Regions from separate parts of the Arthrobacter sp. NPDC093125 genome, predicted to be linked through region 3. Evidence: predicted binding sites of a transcription regulator. Region 3 holds the regulator's gene; each other region holds the start of a gene.
The links. The regulator HrcA, encoded in region 3, represses chaperone genes, less so after heat shock. The targets are predictions, from matches to a motif close to TTNGCACTCGNNNNNNNCGAGTGCNAA.
Positions count from the first base shown of each region.

Region 1 (4,650 bases), on a different contig from region 3:
CGGGCAGTGGCGACGTCCTGGCCGGAGCCATTGCCGGGCTGCGCGCACGCGGCACCACCGATGCGCAGGCCACCTGCTGGGGCACGCACCTGCACGCCGCCGCCGGCGACAGGCTCGCAAGCCGCCTCGGTAGCCTCGGATTCCTGGCCCGCGAACTGTCCGACGAGCTGCCTCCCCTGATGATGGAGCTGAATACGTAGCCGGCAGGCGCACAGCTTGCAGGCACAGGGTCGGCCCGGAGCCGAACGGCCCCGGGCCGACCCTCTACGGGAGAAATCCGGACTTCTGCCTGTGCGCCTAAGCGCGATGGCGTGCTCCCGGGCTAACCGCCCAATTAGGCAGACAACGCGTTCGCCGGATCCTCCCTGGCTCGCCGGAGGCTAGGCGTTAATTTCCTGCCGGGCCCCCTTGGTTTCGATTTCGATCTTCCGCGGCTGGGCCTTCTCCGCAACCGGAATCCGCAGAGTCAGCACGCCGCCGTCGTAACTGGCCTTGATGTTTTCCGTATCCAGGGTGTCCCCCAGGATCAGCTGCCGGCTAAACACACCGCGGGGACGCTCGGAGGCAATCATCTCCGTTTCCTTGCCTACGGGGTCAGGACGTTCAGCCTTCACCGTCAGGACGTTCCGTTCGATGTCCAGATCGACGGAGTCAACGTTCACGCCGGGCAGATCGAAGGCCACAACGAATTCCTTGTCCTCCTGCCACGCATCCATCGGCATGGCGGCCGGACGCGCCGTTGTGCCAAGAACCTGCTGGGCGAGCCTGTCCAGCTCGCGGAACGGATCGGTGCGCATCAACATGGCTTCCCTCCTCATGGGTGAGACGGTCCATTCAGTTATCACTACCAGCCAGATCTGTATCAGCTGGTATAGATTTTTTATAGCACTGAGGATAGGGGTGTGCAAGGGGCTGTGGAAGAATTTTTGCAACTTCCGGACCGCTGGCGGCGGCCCTCCAAGGGACGGGGGCGCGCAACCCGTTTAGGAAGTATGCTTACCATCGGACAACATACCTACTTAGCATTGGCCTGGCGTCCGGATGGTTCCGGAGCTGAAGGCCGACGCACCGCATAAGGAGTAACGCCATGATTGGATTCATCGTCGCCGGGCTCGTCATCGGAGCCCTCGCCCGCCTGATCAAACCCGGCAAGCAGAACCTGGGGCTTGGGGCCACCCTGCTGCTCGGCCTCGCAGGATCAGTCATTGGCGGCGTCATCGCCAGCCTGCTCGGAACGGGCAACATTTTCGAGCTGAACGTTCTCGGGTTCATCGTTGCCGTCATTGCCGCCGTCCTGCTGATCGGCGTTGCCGAAAGCGTCGCCGGCCGCCGCCGGATCCGCCGTTAAACCCACGCTTCACGGGTAGCCGGCCACGCCTGAGGGCGGGCCGGCTACCTGCGCTGAGTTCTGCCGGCGCCGCAAGAATTCCGCCAGCGTTGGCCTCAGTGCCACCCTTGGCCCCGCACGCCCCAGCCGCCCAGCGCCTACTCTTGTTTGCCTGCGCGGCGAGCGCTATTTTAAGCGTGGGATTGAGCTCAAGCAGTCAGGGCACAGAGACCCCATAACCAGGAGCGTGTCAGTGTCGACCATCTCCAATGCAAAACTTCCCGGTGAAGCCCACCGTCCGCCGGGCGACAGATTATGGTGCTCAGAATGCCGCACCGACGAGCACCTGATCGTCGAGTCCATCGAAGCCTTGCACCCCGCTCAGGACGGCCTGGTGGACGTGTCCTACACCTGCATCGAATGCGACTACTTCTACGGACACCCGGCAAGCATCCACGACGTTGCTGCCGTCCTGAACCGGCACGGCCAGATGATGGGCGTCCTGCAGTTCGGTGGCGAATACTTCCACTGCGGCACTCCCATGACGTCGGTCAGCTCTGGAACCAGCAGCATCCCCGGCGAGGAGCTGTCGCTGCGCCACACGATCCACGACGTCCACCTCCCCACCCGCCTGCTCCGCTGCGGATGTGGCTTTCAAATGGAGGTTCCGGACTAGACCCGGACCGCAAACGGCGGGGTGCCGCCGTCGGACTTTGCTGGTAACCGGCCCACGCAAGGTGAATAGGAAGCGCCGACGGCGGCCTGCCGGCGGTGCCGGAATTGGTGAGGAGATATGGATATGGCCGTCAAGGCACGCGACATTATGACCGGCGGTGCGGAATGCGTCGGCGAAAATGAGACCCTCGAGCAGGCAGCCAGGAAGATGAAAGAGCTCGACGTCGGTGCGCTTCCAATTTGCGGTGAAGACAACAGGCTGAAGGGCATGGTCACGGACCGGGACATCGCGATCAAATGCGTCGCCGAGGGCGGCGACCCGCGTACCGCAAAGGCGGGCGACTTCGGGGAAGGCAAGCCCGTAACCATCGGCGCCGACGACTCCATCGAGGAAGCCATTAGGACCATGCAGGAGCACCGGGTCCGGCGGCTGCCTGTCATCGACGGCCATGATCTGGTGGGCATGCTGAGCCAGGCGGACATCGCCAGGAACTACCCCGAGGAGCGGGTGGGCGAACTGGTGGAATTCATCTCGTACTGAAGTCGGGGGCCGGCCCTGGCTTCAGCCGCTTCCGGGCCCGACCGGGGCCGCCTTTATTCGAAACAAGAAAGCGCCTTTTCGGGAGCCTTGATCTCGAATGCCAAACAATTCATCAAGGATGCTTAGTATCCGATACTAATCATGCTTACTATGTTGTTGCCGGCATCGACCAAGGAGACTGATTTATGCGCAAGCTGCTCGTCATGACTACAGCCGTACTGGCCCTGCTCATAGGCGGTATTTCGTTTGCCCTGCCCTCGCAGGCTGCAACCAATGCTTTTCCTTTTTCCGCACAGGCAGCCCAGACGCCGCTCGAAGCCGCGGGCAATGTGCAGGCGGCTACAACTCCGTCACCCACCGGCGAGTCATCACCTTCCGCCGCCCCGTCAGACAATCCCGTAAATCCCGGGACGGGCGAGCCGGCTGAGGCCGAGGGGACGCGCCTCGACTGGGCCCCCTACGTCATCGCGGCGATCGTCCTCGGTGCAATCCTCGCGGCGGTCCTTTGGCGCCGCCGCCGCCACGACAAGACAGTGGTTTAACGACTTGGTCTAAAAGACTTGGCTGCTACTAGGGCAGCCAATGAATAAGGAGAAACGCAATGGTCACTTCCAATCGCGCAGCCGGCGCCAGGAGCCGACTGCAACTGGCAGCCCAGGTCGTGGGGGCAGTGTTCCTGCTCGTCGGCATTCTGGGTTTCATCCCTGGCATCACCAGCAACTTCGGTGCCATGCAATTCGCAGGGCACACCTCCGAAGCGCTGCTGTTGGGCGTTTTCCAGGTTTCGATCCTTCACAACATCGTGCACCTCCTCTTCGGAGTGGCTGGCATCATGATGGCCCGCACGCCCGGCCAGGCCAAGAGCTACCTGCTCTACGGCGGCATCGTCTACCTGGTCCTCTGGCTGTATGGCCTGATCATCAACCTGAACACGCCTGCCAATTTCGTGCCGTTCAACACTGCTGACAACTGGCTGCACTTCCTGCTCGGCATCGGCATGGTTGCCCTGGCACTGCTCCTGTCCAGGGAGGGTGTCCGCACTCCGCGCGCAGCAGGGCACTGACCCTGTTTTGCCTTTAATCACGACGGCGGCCCTGCAACTCTGCGGGGCCGCCGCACTTTTGCCCTTTTTGCCGTTGCGGCTTTTACTGTTGCGCCGCACTTTTGCGGGCTATTCTGATCCTGTCGGTTCCGTGAACCGCACCTGGTTCCGTCCGGCGCCGCAGCTTTAGAAGCGGGCCCCTGCAACGACGCCCAGGAGTGGCAGACGATGTCCAAACTTCAGCAGTCACCAGTTCCGGCGACCACCGTCGCGCCCCCTGCGCCAAAACGCAAGGGCCGCATGGCTGTCCAATGGCTCACGTCCACCGACCACAAGGTCATCGGCTACCTCTACCTGGTCACTTCCTTCATCTTTTTCTGCCTCGGCGGCGTGATGGCGCTGCTCATCCGCGCCGAACTGTTCGAACCGGGTATGCAGGTGCTGGTCACCAAAGAGCAGTACAACCAGATGTTCACCATGCATGGCACCGTCATGCTGCTAATGTTCGCCACGCCGCTCTTCGCCGGGTTCGCGAACGTCATCATGCCGCTGCAGATCGGCGCCCCGGACGTCGCGTTCCCGAGACTGAACGCCCTGGCCTACTGGTTCTTCCTCTTCGGCTCCACCATCGCCGTGTCCGGTTTCATCACCCCTCAGGGCTCGGCGTCGTTCGGCTGGACCGCGTACACGCCGCTCTCCAACACCACCTTCACCCCAGGCGTGGGCGGTGACCTGTGGGTCTTTGGCCTGGCACTGTCCGGCTTCGGCACGATCCTCGGCGCCGTCAACTTCATCACCACCATCATCTGCATGCGCGCCCCTGGCATGACCATGTGGCGGATGCCGATCTTCACCTGGAACACCCTGATCACCGCGGTCCTGGTCATCATGGCCTTCCCGCCGCTGGCTGCAGCGCTCTTTGGACTCGGTGCAGACCGGAAATTCGGCGCGCACGTCTACGATCCGGAAAACGGCGGCGCCCTCCTGTGGCAACACCTGTTCTGGTTCTTCGGCCACCCTGAGGTGTACATCATCGCGCTGCCGTTCTTCGGCATCGTCTCCGAG
Region 1 is NZ_JBIVOQ010000003.1:157,645-162,294, reverse strand. Features, by position in the region: gene ACIP9X_RS08015 (NAD(P)H-hydrate dehydratase) at 1-200, shown strand, start outside; gene ACIP9X_RS08010 (Hsp20/alpha crystallin family protein) at 381-803, opposite strand; gene ACIP9X_RS08005 (GlsB/YeaQ/YmgE family stress response membrane protein) at 1,088-1,348, shown strand; gene ACIP9X_RS08000 (hypothetical protein) at 1,581-2,003, shown strand; gene ACIP9X_RS07995 (CBS domain-containing protein) at 2,127-2,543, shown strand; gene ACIP9X_RS07990 (hypothetical protein) at 2,747-3,085, shown strand; gene ACIP9X_RS07985 (DUF4383 domain-containing protein) at 3,145-3,606, shown strand; gene ctaD (cytochrome c oxidase subunit I) at 3,814-4,650, shown strand, end outside.
Region 1: the regulator HrcA is predicted to act here: its motif matches at 883-909, upstream of ACIP9X_RS08010 (Hsp20/alpha crystallin family protein).

Region 2 (4,650 bases), on a different contig from region 3:
GCTCCCGGGAAGCTGCCGGCCGCCGTCGGACCCTACCGCCAAGGCACCGGCTGCCGCTGAGCCCGGCCCCGCAGAGCCGTCCGCGGTCCCGCCGTCATAATTCGGTGATTCCCCGGCGGCTTGCTCCGCAGGAGCGGGCCTATGCCGGGCTTGCCCGTTTAATGGAGGGGTGCCGATTCTGAATAAAGACATGACCCTGTGCATCTCGCTCTCGGCCCGGCCGAGCAACAACGGGACCCGATTCCACAACTACCTGTACGACCAGCTCGGGCTGAACTGGATCTACAAGGCCTTCGCCCCGACGGACCTCGCGCAGGCGATCGCCGGCGTCCGGGGCCTCGGAATCCGGGGCTGCGCCGTCTCCATGCCCTTCAAGGAAGACGTGATTGCCCTCGTTGACGCGATGGATCCGTCCGCGAAGGCGATTGATTCGGTGAACACCATCGTCAACGACGCCGGTCACCTCACTGCCTACAACACCGACTACACGGCGATCGAGCAGCTGCTGGAACGCAACGCGGTGCGCCCTGACTCCTCGGTGCTGCTGCGGGGAGCGGGCGGCATGGCGAAGGCCACGGCGGCCGCCCTGCGGGATGCCGGCTTCCGTGATGTCACCATCGTTGCCCGGAACGAGGCCGCGGGCCGTGCGCTCGCTGACCTTTACGGCTTTGCGTGGCGTGCTGAGCTGGGCGATGCCACGGCCGACTTGACCATCAACGTCACGCCCATCGGCATGGCCGGCGGGCCTGAAGCGGACTCTCTGTCTTTTCCGGCTGCCGCCATTGACGCCGCCGAGGTGGTGTTCGACGTCGTGGCCCTGCCGCCGGAGACGCCGCTGATCAAAGCCGGCAGGGCGGCCGGCAAGAAGGTCATCACCGGCGCTGAGGTGGCCACCATCCAGGCGCTCGAACAGTTCGTGCTGTACACCGGCATCCGCCCCACGGACGAGCAGGTGCGGGACGCCGAAGCCTTCGTCCGGGCACAGTAGGTCCGGGCCCGCAGCAGGTACCGGCACAGCAGGTCCGGGCCGCAACAGGCTAGACCGGCTCCACTGAGACCGCCACCCGTTCCTCGCCGATCCTGGTGAGGACCAGGGTGGCGGTCTTTTTGCCTGCCTTCTTTCCGGCCGCTTTCCCGCCGGGCAGCAGCTGCTTCCTGAGCTCCTCCGGAGTGACGGACGTGCCGCGTTTCTTGATGTCCAGCACGCCGATGCCGTTGTCCTTCACCCAGGACTTGAGTGACTTCACGCTGTAGGGCATGACCTCCAGGATCCGGTAGGCCCGGGCGAAGGGCGTATCCACGGCCTCCGGGGCGCAGATGTAGGCGATGTGCTCGTCCAGGAGGTGCCCGCCCAGCTGCAGGGCCAGGTCGGCCACGAGCCCGGCGCGGATCACGGCGCCATCGGGCTCATAAAGGAAACCTTCGACCGGTCCCACCGGAGCTGCCGGGCCGCCGTCGAAATCCTCGCCGCTGGTGAGTTCCGCCGCCCCTGCCGGGCCGAGCAGGAGCGCCGCCCGCCGCACTCCCGGCCGGGACACCGCATTGAACCAGAGCGTCACTTCCGTGACGTCGCCGCCCACGGACACCCACTGGGCCTCGCAGCCCGCCGGAATGGATTCGTGCGGCATGCCCGGGCCCATCTTGACGCCGACCGCCCGGCCCGCCGCCGCGAGGGACTCCACAAAGGACAGCGGCGGCGAAAAAGCCTCGGGGTCCCAGATCCTCTTGGTTCCGGACGTGGACGTCGTGCGCCGCGCCGGATCCAGCCAGACCCCGTCAGCGTCACCCAGCGGAACGGAAGTGGCGTCCGAATGCACCACCGTGGCGTGCGGAAACGGAATGAGGTTGATAGTGGCGCAGGCGGCCGTGGTTTCATCCATCTCCACAGCGGTCACCGCGACGTCCAGGGAAGCCAGTGCCATGGCGTCAGCACCCAGGCCGCACCCCAGGTCGGCCACGTGCCGGACGCCCGCCTCCGCGAAGCGCTGGGCGTGCCGGGCGGCCACGTTGAGCCGGGTCGCCTGCTCCAGGCCGGCCTGGGTGAACAGCATCTGGCGGGCGAATTCGCCGAACTTGCCCTCGGCCTTGGTCCGGAGGCGCGACTGCGTCAGCACGGCGGAGACCAGCTCGGGGGAGTGGCCCGCCTTGCGGAGACTGGAAGCAAGCGCCATGGACGCGTCCTCGCGGTAGGGACCAAGCGATGCCAGCAGCTGCCACCCTTCCTCGGTCAGAAGCTGTGCGATCTGGTCCTGCGGTGCGTCAGACATGCGTTCAAGCCTAGTGGAGTACAGGCGGCGGCTTCCCGATAGGGTGGTCTGAATGGAATTCAGCGCAGCGCCCAGCCCAGACAAGCCCGCCGACAACCAGACCGGTCCGGTCCGTTACTCACATCCCGCCCGGTATGCCCGCCCTGTGCTGATTGCAGGCGTGGGCGGTGCCATCGTCTGCCTCGTCCTGCTGGGCATCATCTTCCTGCTGGACTCCTTCAACTCCACCGTTTATTCCGTAGGCGGCAAGAACATCAACGACGCGACCGATGAAGCCCGCCAGATCCGGGACCTGTACGCAGGCGCGCGCATCGGAGCCGTGGTGTTCCTCATAGCCTCGGCGCTCGCCGCAGCCGCTGCCGCCGTCGCACTGGTCCGCTGGGGAAAGAACGGTTCATTCGCTGCGGACGACGGCGGCGAGGATGTCGGGTTCGATGCCCTCACCGGCCGCTGAAGGGCGACTTTCCGCCCGTTCCGCCTGTTACAGCAGATGAACTTCTGGCACTCGCCTTGACCGAGTGCTAACCCCTTACATAGAGTCATCATTAGCACTCTCCCTAGGAGGGTGCTAACACATGAAGAACTGCCAGCCTGGCTGCTGCCGGCACCGCGACGACGGTCTGCCGCCAAGGCACCACAGTTTTACTGTCCATGAATTTTTGCTGACGAAAAGGAGAGGTCCGAGTGTCGGTCTCTATTAAGCCTCTTGAGGATCGTATTGTTGTCCGCCCGCTCGAAGCCGAGCAGACCACGGCTTCCGGCCTGGTTATCCCGGACTCCGCACAGGAGAAGCCGCAGGAAGGCGAAGTTGTAGCAGTTGGCCCCGGCCGCTTCGAGGACGGCAACCGCGTTCCGGTTGACGTAGCCATCGGCGACGTTGTCATCTACTCCAAGTACGGCGGAACCGAAGTCAAGACCGGCGGCGAGGAGTACCTCGTGCTGTCTGCCCGCGACGTTCTGGCAATCGTCGTTAAGTAACTCTTTGGATCCCCGTGCCGCCGGTGCTGCCTGACTTTTGTCTGGCTCACCAGCGGCGCGGGGTTCTGTCTTGAAAGGACAAAACCCATGGCAAAGCAGCTTGCGTTCAACGACGCTGCCCGCCGGTCTCTTGAAGCCGGCATCGACAAGCTCGCAAACACGGTCAAGGTGACGCTTGGTCCCCGCGGCCGCAATGTCGTGCTGGACAAGAAGTGGGGCGCTCCCACCATCACCAACGACGGCGTGACCATCGCCCGTGAGGTTGAGCTCGAGGACCCGTACGAGAACCTTGGCGCCCAGCTGGCCAAGGAAGTCGCCACCAAGACAAACGACGTCGCCGGCGACGGCACCACCACCGCCACAGTGCTGGCACAGGCCCTGGTCAAGGAAGGCCTGCGCAACGTAGCTGCCGGTGCCGCCCCGGGCCAGATCAAGCGCGGCATCGAGGTTTCCGTTGAAGCCGTGGCCGCCCGCCTGCTCGAAAACGCCCGCCCCGTTGAAGGCACCCAGGTCGCCAACGTGGCTGCCATCTCCGCCCAGAGCGAGGAAATCGGCGAGCTCCTGGCCGAAGCGTTCGGCAAGGTCGGCAAGGATGGTGTGATCACCATCGAGGAATCCTCCACCACGCAGACCGAACTGGTCCTCACCGAGGGTATGCAGTTCGACAAGGGCTACCTCTCCCCGTACTTCGTCACCGACGCGGAGCGCCAGGAAGCCGTCCTCGAGGACGCCCTCATCCTGATCAACCAGGGCAAGATCTCCGCCATCCAGGAGTTCCTGCCGCTGCTGGAAAAGGCGCTGCAGAGCTCCAAGCCGCTGTTCATCATCGCTGAGGACATCGAGGGCGAGGCCCTGTCCACGCTGATCGTCAACCGCCTCCGCGGCACCCTGAACGTCGTTGCCGTCAAGGCTCCGGGCTTCGGTGACCGCCGCAAGGCCATGCTGCACGACATCGCCACCCTCACCGGTGCGCAGGTTGTCTCGCCGGAGCTCGGCCTGAGCCTGGACACTGTCGGCCTCGAGGTGCTCGGCACCGCACGGCGCATCACGGTCACCAAGGACAACACCACCATCGTCGACGGCGCCGGTACGGAAGAGGACGTCGCAGCACGGGTTGCCCAGCTGCGCGCCGAGCTGACCCGCACTGACTCCGACTGGGACCGCGAGAAGCTGCAGGAGCGCTTGGCCAAGCTGGCCGGCGGCATCGGCGTGATCAAGGTCGGCGCTGCCACCGAGGTTGAGCTCAAGGAAAAGAAGCACCGCATCGAAGATGCCGTTTCCTCCACCCGCGCTGCCCTCGAAGAAGGCATCGTGGCCGGTGGCGGCTCGGCGCTGATCCACGCGCTGAAGGCACTCGACGAGGACCTGGCAGTCACGGCCCTCGAAGGTGACGCGGCAGCTGCCG
Region 2 is NZ_JBIVOQ010000002.1:480,693-485,342, reverse strand. Features, by position in the region: gene ACIP9X_RS06715 (glycoside hydrolase family 3 protein) at 1-60, shown strand, start outside; gene ACIP9X_RS06710 (shikimate 5-dehydrogenase) at 170-988, shown strand; gene ACIP9X_RS06705 (SAM-dependent methyltransferase) at 1,038-2,267, opposite strand; gene ACIP9X_RS06700 (hypothetical protein) at 2,320-2,721, shown strand; gene groES (co-chaperone GroES) at 2,952-3,245, shown strand; gene groL (chaperonin GroEL) at 3,333-4,650, shown strand, end outside.
Region 2: the regulator HrcA is predicted to act here: its motif matches at 2,766-2,792, upstream of groES (co-chaperone GroES).

Region 3 (4,650 bases):
GCGGTGTCAACCTCGAGCTTCTTGTTCGCGCCAAAGACGGCGTCGCGCAGGTCGATGCGAACGCTGATGAGGGCGTCCTGTCCGCGGCGGACGCGTGAGGCGGGGCCGGCCGTGCCGCCGGCGCCGAAGAAGGTGTCGAAAATGTCCTGGAACGCGAAACCCTGGCCAGCGTAGCTGCCCCCGCCGAAGCCGTTGTCCGTGCCGTTCTCGTTGCCCGTAGTGTCATAGACCCGCCGCTTCTGCGGATCCGAAAGCACCTCGTAGGCGTGCGTGACGGCCTTGAAGCGGTCAGAAGCCTCCGGGCCCGGGTTGACGTCCGGGTGCAGGGTACGGGCCAGCTTGCGGTAGGCCTTTTTGATTTCTTCTCCGGTGGCTTCCGGGGAGACTCCGAGAACGTCGTAGTGGCTGCTCAAGTCTGTATCTTCTCCTGGTTATGGTGCCTGGGGTGCCGGGGTCACGGACCGTGCGGTTACGGGCCGAGAATCCTCGAAAGGTAGCGGGCCACCGCTCGAACGGCGGCCATGGTGGTGGGATAGTCCATGCGGGTGGGCCCGAGGATGCCGACCTTGGCGGTGGCGTCCGGCCCGTAGCCGGTGGCGACCACCGACGCCTCGGCCAGGCCGTCGTAGGGGTTTTCCCGTCCAATGCTGACAGCGATGCCGCGGTGGTCCTGGGCCATCTCGCTGAGGAGGCGGAGCATGACCACCTGCTCCTCGAGCGCCTCGAGTACGGGGCCGATGCTGAGCGGGAAGTCGACATTGGACCGCGCGAGGTTGGCCGTGCCGGCCATGACCATGCGGTCTTCCCGGCTGCTGTGCGAGAGCGCTTCGAGGGCCTTGCTCAGGGCGTGCGCCGCAGGGCGCTCGTTGGGGGCGCAGCCTGCGACGACAGCCGCCGAGTGCTGGGGCAGCAGGGTCAGCGGAGTGCCGGCAAGGCCGGTGAGGAAGCGGGTGCGGAGTGACGTCAGCGCATCATCGCTGAGTTCCTGGCCGACGTCGATGACACGTTGCTCGACCTTCCCCGAGTCGGCAATCAGCACGATCAGGACCTTGCGGGGCGCCATCTGAACGAATTCGATGTGCCGCACCACGGCCCGGCTCAGGTGCGGATACTGCACGACGGCGACCTGGTTGGTCAGTTGCGCCAGGAGCCTTACCGTACGGTCAAGGACGTCGTCGAGATCCTCGGAGCCCTCCAGCAGTGACTGGATCGCCCGCCGCTCAGCGGCAGACAGCGGCTTGACAGCCGAGATCTGGTCAACGAACAGCCGGTACCCCTTGTCAGTGGGAATCCTGCCGGCGCTGGTATGCGGTGCAGTAATGAGTCCCTCATCTTCCAGGGCTGCCATGTCGTTGCGGATGGTTGCACTGGAAACGCCCAGGTGGTGGCGCTCAACAAGCGCCTTGGATCCCACGGGTTCGCGGGAATGAACGTAGTCCTCGACAATGGCGCGCAGCACTTCAAGCTTGCGCGGTTCGCTCACAATCCACCTCCGATCGACCGTTCCTGGGCACCAGCAGGGCATTGCCCGGCGTCATGGTTAGCACTCGACATCCCTAAGTGCTAACAAGTCTAATATGAGTCCGCCCGTTGTTAGCATTGGTACCGCTTCGGGCGAAATCCGGAGCCGTGTCCGCCGGAGGCCTTTCCTGTGACGGGCGGCCGACTCCTAGTGCAAAGCGGTGTTATCGATGCAGTACCAGTCCTGGGGCCCGCAGGAAATTTCAGCGCCCGCCAAGAACGAGCTGCCCGAGGTTCCAGTCGAGCGCGGGATGGTGCTTGAAGATGTCCAGTCCGGCTGGGTGGGTGCTGTGGTCCGGGTGGAGAAGTCAGGCGGCATGCACGTTGTGGCCCTTGAGGACCGGCGCGGCAAATCACGCTCCTTCAAACTCGGTTTCGGGTTCCTGCTGGAAGGCCGGCCCATCCGGCTGATGCCTCCTGCGCCGGCCGCCAAAAAGGCAGGCTTGGTTCCGCCCGGCCGGACGGCCTCCGGGTCCGTCCGCGTCGAGGGCCAGCGCGCCCAGGTGGCCAAGGCCAGCCGCATCTGGGTTGAGGGAAAGCACGACGCCGAACTCGTTGAGAAGGTCTGGGGTGATGACCTCCGGGTGGAGGGCATCGTCGTCGAGCCCCTGCACGGCATTGACGATCTGGCGGGCGCCGTGGCGGCGTTCCGCCCGGGGCCCGGCCGCAGGCTGGGAGTCCTCGTGGACCATCTGGTCCCCGATTCCAAGGAGTCCCGCATCGCGGACGCCGTCATGGCCTCTCCCGGCGCGGCGGGAAATGTTCTCATTGTGGGCCACCCCTACGTGGACGTGTGGCAGGCGATCCGGCCGTCGGTCCTCGGCATCCCACAGTGGCCCGTGATCCCCCGCGGCACCGACTGGAAGACCGGGATCCTCGCAGCCTTTGGCTGGCCGCACGAGACGAAGGAAGACATCGGGCTGGGCTGGCAGAAGCTGCTGGGGGCGGTCCGCACCTACGCCGATCTCGAACCGGCCCTGCTGGGCAGGGTGGAGGAAGTCATCGACTTCCTTACGGTGCCCTAGCTGAGGCCGCGGTTGCCGCCCTGTCCGTAATCCGCTGACCGGGGAGCCGGTCGTCCAATGCGTTCGCGACCCAGTATTCTTGGAAGGGCGCCACTCGCGCTGCCGCCGTCCCGGTTCTGCCGGCCGGCCGCGAACCTGAACTACCGGCAACACCGCACCAACGTACGTTTAAGGAAGACATACCGTGGCAGACGACGCTCGCGACCGCAGGGACCTCCAGTCCGGCCCTGACCGGCCCCAGTACCATGGCGTGCCTGCGAATGCGCTTCCGCTGACCGCCAGCGAAGACCGCCAGTGGGCAACCCTGTCGCACTTCGGCGGCATCCTCGGCTGCGTGCCGGCGCTGCTGATCTATCTGATCTTCAAGGACCGTGGCCCGTTCACAGCCCAGGAATCCAAGGAAGCCCTCAACTTCACCCTGCCGCCTACCATCGCGGCTGTCGTGGCCAACCTCCTGGTGCTCCTTCCGGTGGTGGGCAACATCTTCGCCGTGCTCGCGACCCTGATCTGGATTGCACTGACGTGCTTCTCGGTCTCGGCCGGCATCCACGTGAACCGGGGCCAGCCGCACCGGTACCCGTACAACCTCCGCTGGATCAAGTAATCCCCACCCGCACCCTAGCCTCGCAAGCTCGGCCAGGGAACCCTGCGGGCGTGGGCCCAGCGCACCCTAGCCTCGTAAGCTCGGCCAGGGAACCCTGCGGGCGTGGGCCCAGCGCTAGTCCGGCAGGATCCTGCGGACCACGGCGTCAGCGAGCAGGCGTCCCTTGAGCGTCAGGACAAGGCTGCCCCGGAAGGCCTCGGCAGGCTCCACGAGCCCGTCGGCAATAAGGCCTGCAACTGCATGCCTCCCCTGGTCCGACAGGGTGCTGACGGCGAGTCCTGAAGCCAGGCGGGCCTCGAGCATGATCCGTTCCATTGCACGGGTTCCGGCATCGAGGGTCTCGCGGCCGGCAGCGGGCGACACCCCGGAACCGAGTCTGCCTGCGTAGGCGGTGGGGTGCTTCACGTTCCACCAGCGGACACCGCCGACGTGCGAGTGGGCGCCGGGTCCGACGCCCCACCAGTCATCCCCGCGCCAGTAGGCCAGGTTGTGACGGCATGCCTGTTCGGCAGTGGCGGACCAGTTGCTGACCTCGTACCATCGGAGCCCGGCGTCGGTGATCATCTGGTCGGCGAGTTCATATTTGTCGGCGTGGTCGTCGTCGTCGATTCCGGGTACTTCACCCCGGCGGATCTGGGCGGCGAGCTTGGTGCCGTCCTCAACGATCAGCGCGTAGGCGCTGATGTGGTCCGGCTGGTACGACAAGGCGGTTTCCAGGGAATAGCGCCAGTCCTCAAGGGACTCCCCCGGCGTTCCGTAGATCAGGTCCAGGCTGACCGCGAGCCCCGCGTCGCGCGCCCACTGCACCACAAGCGGGACACGGCTCGGACTATGAGTGCGGTCAAGGACCTTCAGCACGCGGGGCACCGCGGACTGCATGCCGAAGGACACCCGTGTGAAGCCCGCGTCGGCGAGCAGTTGCAGGGATTCCGGCGTGACCGAGTCCGGGTTGGCCTCCGTGGTCACTTCGGCACCCGGTTCGATCCCCCACCGGTCTATGGCCGCGCCAAGGATTCTGGCCAGGTCCTCTGCCGGCAAAAGCGTTGGCGTTCCGCCGCCGAAGAACACCGTGCGCAGCTTCCTGGCAGGCAGGCCCGACTGCTCGAGGACCCGCACGGCAAAGTCCACTTCGGAGATGGCGGTGGAGGCGTAGGCGTCCTGGGAAGCACCGCCGCCGAGTTCGGTTGCGGTGTAGGTGTTGAAGTCGCAGTACCCGCAGCGCACCGCGCAGAACGGGATGTGCACATAAAGCCCGAAGGCACGGTCGGCTGCACCGTCCGCCGCCTGCTGCGGCAGCAGGCCGTCCGACGGAGCCGGGTCACCCAGGGGAAGAACGCTAGGCATGTGTGCGGCCTCCGGAGATTCCGGCCACGGTCATCACTACTTCTTGGCCTTGTCCTTGGATTCGTCGGTGGTCAGGGCTGCGATGAAGGCTTCCTGCGGCACTTCCACCCGCCCCACCATCTTCATGCGCTTCTTGCCTTCCTTCTGCTTTTCCAG
Region 3 is NZ_JBIVOQ010000005.1:242,204-246,853, reverse strand. Features, by position in the region: gene dnaJ (molecular chaperone DnaJ) at 1-413, opposite strand, end outside; gene hrcA (heat-inducible transcriptional repressor HrcA) at 470-1,483, opposite strand; gene ACIP9X_RS12760 (DUF3097 domain-containing protein) at 1,692-2,546, shown strand; gene ACIP9X_RS12755 (DUF4870 domain-containing protein) at 2,731-3,150, shown strand; gene hemW (radical SAM family heme chaperone HemW) at 3,265-4,494, opposite strand; gene lepA (translation elongation factor 4) at 4,531-4,650, opposite strand, start outside.